DNA from 3 places in the Alteromonas sp. KUL17 genome. Region 3 is predicted to be linked to each of the others. Evidence: predicted binding sites of a transcription regulator. Region 3 holds the regulator's gene; each other region holds the start of a gene.

Region 1 (3,282 bases), on a different contig from region 3:
ATCATAAGCATTAGCTCTCGCTGGTTTCAGCAGATTGAGGAAGGCTATCTAATAGAGTTTGGTTAAAAGATCGAAATCTATTTATGGCAGATATAAGATCAGGAACCTGTACATCTTCCATTTCGTTAATGATGCCAGCTATTAACGCATTGTAGTCTTCACTACTTTCTAACGTTCTTTCAGCATTAGCAAAGGTATCCATCATCTTCTCTAGATATTGAGCGATTGGACTAACCACATTACCGAACTTCGTGTTGTCGCTTTTATCTTCATTGTAATGTTGGATGTTCTCATACGTCTTTAGTACTTCGGTCTGTGTTGTTCTATTCAACTGTAACGCGTAGCCAACTAACTCTTTATCGTCAAAGCCTAAACTCAACGCTTCTTCAAATGCTTTGTCGATGTCACCACTGTAAAAGGTGTCGGCGAGATCCTGAACTTGACCAACCAAATCAGCTATCGACTCTAACTCATCTTCATCAAGTTCGCCCTTCAATGAAAAGCTAATACCGCTACGCTCATAATATTGATACGACGTTTGTTCTGTGTAAGACGTCGTTAAGCTGCTTTCACTTTGCTCACCACTATTGCCAGATTGCTCCTGAGAAGCCTGAGCCTGGAAGTTAAGTTGCTGGGACGCCTGAAACGAACGAAGGCTTTCGAAGCTAAAACTCACCTCATCCCCATCTTTAGTTCGAATGAGTAAGCTACCGCTTTTCTCATCCGATGCAGAAACAGCATTTAATGATGAAAGTGTGACTGCATTTGGTTGCTGGCGACCAAATATATCGGTTTCTAGATCGTTAATTCCGGTATCGATGAGATCGCGGCTTTTTGTCATTCCTTGTTCGATCTCTTCATTCATAAAACCAGCGAGATCTTTTTCTGCCATCGCGAACCCTCGGCTTACGCCTTCTCTCGCTTGGCTAAATAAGCCATTAAGCTTTTCTTCGCTAGCGCCACCGTTTGCCGCACTTCTGATAACGCCACCTACGAACTTAAGTACGTTTCTGGCGACCTTTTCAAAGTCAAACAAACTGTTCGACTTATCTTCGATATTTTTCTCTTTGGTTTCTTGCGGTTTTTGCCCATCTATTTCCAAGGCTTGATTAAGGCTACTGCTAACCACGCGTAAGCCAATGCTAGTTTGGCTACTTGAAACAGATACTGATGCCGCTTGTTGTTTCGAAAACTCAGCCGCTTGCTGCAATCCGTCTTGCTGTAACTGCTTTTTCAACATTTCGTTCGGGTGAACTGATGCCTTTTGATCTGCTTTTTGATCAACCTTTTGGTCGCCCATAAAAGCCTTAATTTGACCCACGTTCATAATTTGATCCTCACTATCCTCAATCTTATTATCGGCAAAGAATCAGCATTGTTTAATTTTAATACAGCTTTTTTTCTGGGACATTCTTAATAATAACGTAGAAGTAGATAGCGCTTGTTGCAGTTATTTTATAAGGGACTACAATTCGCGACCTTAACATTGAATGGAGAATTTTATGACCGCGACCGAACAACAACGCTATCAAGTTCAGTTGGACGAAAAAGTAGAACGTCTTACTGCGTTACTTTCTCCGTTCAATGCGCCTGACTTGTCCGTATTCCCATCGCAACCAACGCACTACCGGATGCGCGCCGAATTTAGAGTATGGCATGAGGGCGATGATTTATTTCACATCATGTTCGACCAGGAAACAAAAGAAAAGTATCGCGTAGATAGTTTCCCTCCAGCTTGTAAAGCAATAAACCATGCTATGGCTTTGTTGCTTGAAGAAGTAAGACCAAATGAGGTGCTAAGAAAGAAGCTTTTTCAAATCGATTATCTTTCTGCACTATCTGGCGAGCTTGTCATCAGCCTTTTATACCATCGTCAACTAGATGAGAAGTGGCAAGAGGCTGCAAAAGAATTAAAGGCGAAACTCGAGGCTCACTTTCCGAAAGTAAACATCATCGGCCGTGCGAGAAAACAAAAGCTTATTATCGACAACGATTTTGTTATTGAGCGCTTACCCGTTAATGGCAAAGAATTCATATTTAAGCATATCGAGAATAGCTTCACTCAGCCCAATGCCGAAGTGAACTGTAGCATGATTGAATGGGCACTAGATTGCGTAAAGCCGCTCTCTGGCGATTTACTGGAGATGTATTGCGGTGCAGGTAACTTCTCACTGCCGCTAGCGCTTCACTTCGATAATGTTGTGGGGACCGAAATAGCCAAGCCCTCTGTACAAGCTGCGCAGTTTAATATTGAACAAAATCAGCTTAACAATGTGAAGATAGTCAGATTAGCCGCTGAAGAATTCACTCAGGCTATGAAAGGTGAACGTACGTTTAGTCGCTTAGAAGGCATTGATCTAAGTACATATAATTTCACAACTGTATTGGTCGATCCACCAAGAGCAGGGTTGGATGAAGACTCGCTTAGAATGATTCAGGATTACGATAATATCGTGTATATCTCGTGTAACCCTGAAACGTTGGCGCAAAATCTTGAGCTTTTAAGTGAAACTCACGACGTTGCTCAATCAGCACTATTCGATCAATTCCCGTTTACTCATCACATTGAGGCTGGCGTTTTACTTACACGCAAAAGCTAGTTTTGGTACAAATTGACAAGGCCTTTGGAGTCACAAAGGCCTATGAAGACACATTAGAATAAGGTGGCTTTGATTAGAGCAAACGATGTGGACTTAAAAGGCCAATCGCCACTAATTCAATTATACGCTTTTTTGCGTTGCACCTACTTGAACGAAGCGAAGCTGTGCTTTCACTCTCTCACCAATTTCGCGGCGAAGCTTATCATCAGCTTCTAGTGCTTCAGCACCTGCACTGAATACGAGCCTAACCATAGCATCAGCTTGAAGCTGCGCGCATGCGTATTCTACGCCCTGCTGTTCAATAATGTAGTCGGTCAACTCGTCGATGAAGTGTTGAATCTCTCTAAATACTGCCAACCGATAAGCCGACGACGTACCGGTATGCTCGCGTAATAATAAACGAAATACGTTTGTATTTGCCGCAATAAATTCCATGAAGGTTTCAACAGAAGTATGTATTACGCCGCCTCCAGAGGCTATACGCCGCCTTGCCTGACGCATAAGCTGCCGCAATGCTAAACCGGCTTCATCCACCAGCGTTAAACCCAATTCGTCCATATCTTTGAAGTGTCGATAAAAAGACGTAGGTGCTATACCTGCCTCTCGGGCAACTTCACGCAAGCTGATTGCCGATAAGCTGCGGTTTTCATCGAGCAAAGAAAACGCAGCATGAATGATATTT
Region 2 (3,282 bases), on a different contig from region 3:
TGGCTTCAGCGACCGCGACAGCGCGCTGCGCTGACAAGTCCCAATTAGAACGATAGAGTTCATTAGCAATATGCTGGCCGTCACTGTGCCCTGAAATTTCGATTTCTCCAGGCACATCCGCCAACAGCGTACCTATTTTTCTCAACACCGGTTGGAATTGGGGCTGCAAAAAGGCCGAGCCCGCCGAGAAGGAACCGTTTTCACGGATTCGAATGGTTAACTGCTGACCCAACGATTCCATTTCCACCGAACCATCTAGAATTTGTTTTTCTAATTGCTGCGCTACTTTTTTCATCAGTTCAGCCATTTGCGACTGATCGGTGCTTTGTTCAGCCGATGAAGACGATTCTGTAGCAGTTTGTTGAGATTGTCCGCCACGCTGCTCGCCGCGCTGCTTCTGCCTTCCGCCGGCAGAATCCTCATTACCAGCCTGAAATTCCAGCATTTGCTGGGTCATTTCGTTAGTTTGCTGCTGAATGGATTCAATGGGCGTAGGGTCAGGTTTACCCGGACGAAATTCCATAGCAATAACACTGGTGCCCTTTGGAATATCTTTTACTTCAATTTTATTTTGCACACCAAAAGCAAACTTCATAGAGCCTGCAATTTGTTTAAACTTCAGTACGTCCATTTCCGAAAACGAAAGTAGCAGCACAAAGAAGCACATAAGCAACGACATCAGGTCTGCGAAGGTTCCCATCCAGGCTGGAAGCCCCTCGGGGGGACATTTTGGGCATTCTTCTTCGGCCATTACTCTTCCTCTGCGCTTCCGCGTTTACTCGCCGCAAGGTAGTTCTTTAATACCCCTTCGATAACACGTGGGTTCTGGCCGTCGGCTATACCCACAATACCGTCAAGAACAAGACTCTGGTTTAACTTCTCTTCTCCAGCTCTTACCGCCAGTTTAAAGGCGATTGGCAAACACACGACGTTGGCAAAAAAGGCACCATAAAGCGTGGTTAATAGCGCTACCGCCATGGCAGGGCCGATGGCTTTAGGGTCATCCATGTTTGAAAGCATGGCAACCAGACCGATCAAAGTACCAATCATACCCATCGCTGGTGCTACGTCACCCATTCCTTTAAATATAGAAGCGCCGAACTCATGCCTTTCCGTTGTCATAGAAATATCTTTAGCTAACGTTTCTCTCACCACTTCAATGTCGTGGCCGTCAACCAGCATGTCCACACCTTTTTGCATGAACTCATTTGAAATTTCCGCTTCTTCTAGTGCCAGAAACCCGCCTTTTCGCGCAGCGTCTGCCATTTCAACAATCTTCTCGATAAGCTCTTCAGGCGTTTCAATTTTGAACATGAATGCTTTGCCAGCAACTTTACCCGCACTGAAGAATTGGCCCAACGTAAACTGAGATAGGACAACAAATAGTGTTCCCCCGAATACAATAAGTATTGATTGCACGTCGATGAACATGCCCAAGCTGCCGCCCAGAATCATAGCCATAACTATGAAACCAATGGCGCCCAACATACCTATGACGGTTGCTAAATCCACTCACTCTTCCCCATTTATGCGCAGTCAGTGCTGTTAGTGTACAAATACCCTATCGGCAAAAGATAGAAATACTAAAACGACATTATTGAAAAATATCACATTTATTTGTTTATTATGAAGTAGGTTCTATGCAAAAGCGCAGCTTTGTCTTTTTTCTAAACTAAAATACCTAGCGCTTTTTCAGCTCCTTACTTTTTCCTTCACAGTAAATAACACGGTTACTTCTGAAAGGTTACTGAACCCTGCATCGAATATAGCACAATTTGCTTGTATGTTGCCTTTTGAACTGGATGAAAAAAAAGCTATGTTACTGTGATATAGGCGATATACGGACAAACCATTTGACCCTTGTGCAACCCTCGGTTAATGTGCGCGGTATACGTATTTTGGCCACTATATTGAGTGTTTTTATGACGACAGAAAAAGCATCAGCGTCTTTTGAAGAAACTTTATCAGAACTAGAAGCTATCGTTAACGAAATGGAAAGCGGTGATCTGCCTCTTAATAAAGCACTAGAAAAATTTGAGCGCGGTATAGCACTTTCCCGCCAGGGCCAACAATCTCTTGAAAACGCCGAGCAAAAAGTAAAGATACTGCTCAGTGAACAAGGCGAAGAAACGCTCCACCCTCTTCCTGAAAGTGAACAGCCATAAATCGTTCATTTTTAACTAACAGGCAATCTATGAATTTTTCTGCTTTGCATCAGCAAGTTAAACAGCAAACTGATGCATCTCTTCTTACATTAATTGACGAATTACCCGATTACGCGCCGCGCTTGAAAGACGCAATGCGTCACGCCTTACTTGCTGGCGGTAAACGGATGCGGCCACTACTTGTTCAAGTAGTAGGTAACACCCTAGACGTGCCCAAAAAAGACCAAATGGCTATTAGTATGGCCATTGAATGTGTGCATGCCTACTCGTTAGTCCACGACGATTTACCAGCCATGGACGACGACGACTTGCGCCGCGGTATGCCAACCTGCCATATCGCCTTTGATGAGGCTACCGCTATTTTAGCTGGCGATGCACTGCAGGCACTTGCATTTACAGTGTTAGCTGATGCGCCATTAAGCACGTATGCTGAAACAAAGCGTAGCCAGTTACTGTCTGTACTTGCGAAAAGTGCGGGTTACATAGGTATGTGCGGTGGGCAAGCTATCGATTTAGCCAGCACCGGCAAAACCATCTCGCTAGAAGAACTAAAACAGCTGCATAGATTGAAAACCGGTGCATTGTTAAAAGCCTGCGTAGAAATGGTCGCCATTGTTAGTGAAGGCTTACTGCCTCAAACTAAAATTGACTTAATGGCTTATGCCGCGGATATTGGGCTAGCTTTCCAAGTTCAAGACGATATTTTAGATGTGGAAGGCAGTAGCGAAAAATTAGGTAAGCCCGCGGGGTCAGACGAAGCGTTAGGGAAAAATACCTTTCCAGCCAAACTTGGTATTACAGGCGCTAAACAAGAATTAGAAATGCTTCACGATAATGCACTTCAAGCATTGGCGCGTTTACCCTACAATACTGACAGTTTAATTGCGTTTAGCGAGCTTTTGGTAAAACGCGACCATTAGCCACGCGCCATGTTGAAAAAGATAATAAGTACATGAGTTTAGATCTCCAACATTACCCAACGCTTGCGCTTGCGCAAACACCCGATAAATTGAGGCAGTTGCCCCAAGACAAATTACGCGAGCTTGCCGATGAGTTGCGTGAGTACTTACTTAACAGCGTAAGCCAAACCAGTGGGCACTTTGCATCTGGATTAGGC
Region 3 (3,282 bases):
ATCAAGCGTCGAGTATGGATGATACCGCTGTGACGCAGTCAGCGGAGCTTGCGCAAATCAAGGAAGAGCTAGCGTCTCTTCGCGATGTATTGCAATATCAAGTGGCCGACTTGATGGAAGCTAAAAACAAACGTCAAAAACCTGTTCATCAATATCTAATCACCCGTTTAACCGATATGGGGTTAAGCAACGCGTTAGCGAAACAGCTTATTAGCTATACGCCGTCACATTACAACGAACGAGATGCATGGGTATATCTTCTTAACCTATTGGCTAATCGCATAAATGTGACAGGAAACGATATACTTAGCGCACAAGGTGCTGTTGCATTAGTAGGACCAACAGGTACCGGTAAAACAACTACCGTTGCGAAACTTGCTGCCCGCTATGCGCAAAAATACGGTGCAGAGTCGGTTGCGATGATTACCATCGATACGTATAGAATTGCCGCCTATGAGCAGCTAGCGACATACGGAAAGATTATTGGCTGCACGGTGAGAAAAGCGCAGACTAGTGAAGAACTTGCGGATTTATTATTCCAACTTCGTCATAAGCGACTAGTATTGATTGATACGGCTGGATTTAGTCAAAGAGATAGTCGATTAATTAAACAAATTAAGCAGTTTGATAACGGACAAATGCCAAATGTTAAAAAATATTTGGTAGCGCAAGCAAATACGCAATATCCTGCTTTGCAGAGAATCATTCAAGCGTATGATGATATTGAACTAAGTGGCTGTATTTTCACAAAGTTAGATGAGTGCTACTCTTTAGGAGAGGTGCTTAGTGCAGCGGTTGAATACCAATTACCGGTTAGTTATGTCACCGATGGTCAAAAAGTACCTGAAGACATTAAGATTGCAGAAGCGAAATCTTTGGTTTCCGCTGCTGCAAAGCTTTATAAAAAGTACGGTTTGAATCATACTAGTGGTAACAACGCAATTAAAACAGCATAAGCAGTATGATTGACGACCAAGCGAGTAGCTTAAGAAAAATGAAGCAATCACGGTTAATCAAAGTAATCGCCGTCACCGGTGGCAAAGGTGGCGTAGGTAAAACAAACATTACATTGAACACCGCTATCGCCATGGCGAAGCAAGGTAAACGTGTAATGGTTCTCGATGCGGACCTCGGTCTTGCTAACGTAGACGTTATGTTAGGTTTGCGTGTTGAGAAAAACTTATCCCACGTGCTTTCCGGCGAATGTACACTTGATGAAGTATTAGTGACCGGTCCGCACGGAATAAAGATTGCCCCTGCCACATCAGGCACGCAGTCGATGGCAGAATTGTCGCCAACGCAACACGCTGGCCTAATTCGTGCCTTTAGTGAGCTGCGCTCGCAAATTGACGTGCTTATCGTTGATACAGCGGCAGGTATTTCAGACATGGTGTTGAGCTTTTCAAAAGCCTCACAAGACATCATGGTCGTTGTGTGTGACGAGCCTACTTCATTGACAGATGCGTATGCATTGATAAAAATTCTGAATAGAGAGCACGGTGTTTTCCGCTTCAAAGTTGTGGCTAATATGGTGCGCGACGTGCGAGAAGGCCAAGAGCTATTTAGTAAATTAAGCAAAGTGACAGGGCGTTTTTTAGATGTTGCACTAGAATTAGTGGCGACAGTACCGTTTGACGAGAACATTCGTAAAGCAGTGCGTAAACAAACAGCCATTGTCGATGCTTACCCAGGTTCACCGGCAGCCGTTGCAATAACACAGTTGGCGAGTAAAGCCTTAACATGGCCTATTCCAGCGCAGCCAGGTGGCCATTTAGAGTTTTTCATTGAACAATTAGTTGCAGAAAAAGCCGTAGGAAGTCAGCGTTGAACAGCAAGGCAGCCGCTTATCAACAACAAACCGATAAAGCGCAGTTAGTCGAAAGACATGCGCCATTGGTTAAGCGTATAGCGCATCACTTGATAGCGCGATTGCCGGCTAGTGTTCTTGTAGACGATTTAATTCAATCAGGCATGATTGGATTATTAGAAGCCGCGCGAAACTTTGATGGTTCAAAAGGAGCCAGCTTTGAAACGTTTGCCGGTATTCGCATTCGCGGTGCTATGCTAGATGAAATTCGCAAAGGGGATTGGACACCGCGTTCAGTCCACCGAAATGGTCGAGCGATCACTGAAGCAATTTCGCAAGTAGAAAGCGAAACAGGCCGCGATGCTAGAGATTCTGATATTGCTGATAAGCTTAATGTAAGCTTGCAGGACTATCACCAAATGCTTAATGAAGTAAATGCCGGAAAGCTGGTAGGTATTGAAGATTTAGGTGTGTCAGAAGATGTTATTTCGACAGAGCAAAATCGAGGTAGCGACGCACCACTGGAAGATTTGATGCAAGGCGCTTTCCAAAAAGCGCTTGCCCATGCAATTACGACATTACCTGAAAGAGAAGCGATTGTACTTTCGCTGTATTATGATGAAGAGCTGAACCTAAGAGAAATTGGTGAGGTTCTTGATGTAAGTGAATCGAGAGTCAGTCAAATTCACAGTCAGGCCATGTTAAAACTCAAATCACGAATGAAGTCGTGGCAAGCTGACGAAGAATAGAAATTAATAACAATTAACCCCTCACTGGAGGCTATTTTGGACAAAAGCATGAAAATTCTCGTGGTCGATGATTTTTCTACCATGAGACGTATCATCAAAAACCTACTTAAAGATTTGGGTTTTTCCAACATCCAGGAAGCGGATGACGGAAGTACTGCATTGCCTATGTTGCAGCAAGGTGATTTCGATTTCGTAGTTACCGATTGGAACATGCCTGGAATGCAGGGTATTGACTTGCTTCGCGCGATTAGAGCCGATGACAAGCTCAAGCACCTACCAGTACTTATGGTTACTGCTGAAGCGAAGAAAGAGCAAATTGTTGCCGCTGCGCAAGCAGGTGTTAATGGCTACGTTGTTAAGCCGTTCACTGCAGCAACACTTAAAGAAAAATTAGATAAAATATTCGAACGTTTAGGTTGATCCAGACGCTCACCAGAGAAATGAGGTTTACTGGATGTCAACGAATGTAAACGTTCCAATTTCGTTGGAAGAAGCAAAACAGCTTGTCACCTACCTTGAAGAGGGTGACAACGCTTCAGCCAATGCCCTATTAGAAGCGGCCTCAATGAAAGAAAACGTTGAGTTATTTGCCGAAGTAGGGAAACTGACGCGTCAGCTCCATGACGCGCTGAATAATTTCCAAATAGACGACCGCATTAAAAATCTCGCGACCGATGATATTCCCGATGCACAATCCCGCCTAACCTACGTAATTGAAGAAACTGA

What was found. Region 3 encodes FliA, which starts transcription of late flagellar genes. Its sites were predicted from a motif close to CTAAAGNTNNNNNNNNNNNNGCCGATA; they were not measured.
Region 1: KUL49_RS20015 (DUF5610 domain-containing protein) is a predicted target of FliA. The motif match lies at 1,357-1,383, and genes of this name have one in related genera.
Region 2: pomA (flagellar motor protein PomA) is a predicted target of FliA. The motif match lies at 1,563-1,589, and genes of this name have one in related genera.

What each region holds. Positions count from the first base shown of each region.
Region 1 is NZ_BJKJ01000038.1:24,623-27,904, reverse strand. It holds gene KUL49_RS20015 (DUF5610 domain-containing protein) at 11-1,327, opposite strand; gene trmA (tRNA (uridine(54)-C5)-methyltransferase TrmA) at 1,503-2,600, shown strand; gene fabR (HTH-type transcriptional repressor FabR) at 2,721-3,282, opposite strand, start outside.
Region 2 is NZ_BJKJ01000016.1:74,552-77,833, reverse strand. It holds gene KUL49_RS14295 (flagellar motor protein MotB) at 1-751, opposite strand, end outside; gene pomA (flagellar motor protein PomA) at 751-1,512, opposite strand; gene xseB (exodeoxyribonuclease VII small subunit) at 1,923-2,165, shown strand; gene KUL49_RS14280 (farnesyl diphosphate synthase) at 2,195-3,085, shown strand; gene dxs (1-deoxy-D-xylulose-5-phosphate synthase) at 3,118-3,282, shown strand, end outside.
Region 3 is NZ_BJKJ01000010.1:86,692-89,973, forward strand. It holds gene flhF (flagellar biosynthesis protein FlhF) at 1-956, shown strand, start outside; gene KUL49_RS10920 (MinD/ParA family protein) at 962-1,828, shown strand; gene KUL49_RS10925 (RNA polymerase sigma factor FliA) at 1,825-2,556, shown strand; gene cheY (chemotaxis response regulator CheY) at 2,593-2,976, shown strand; gene KUL49_RS10935 (protein phosphatase CheZ) at 3,011-3,282, shown strand, end outside.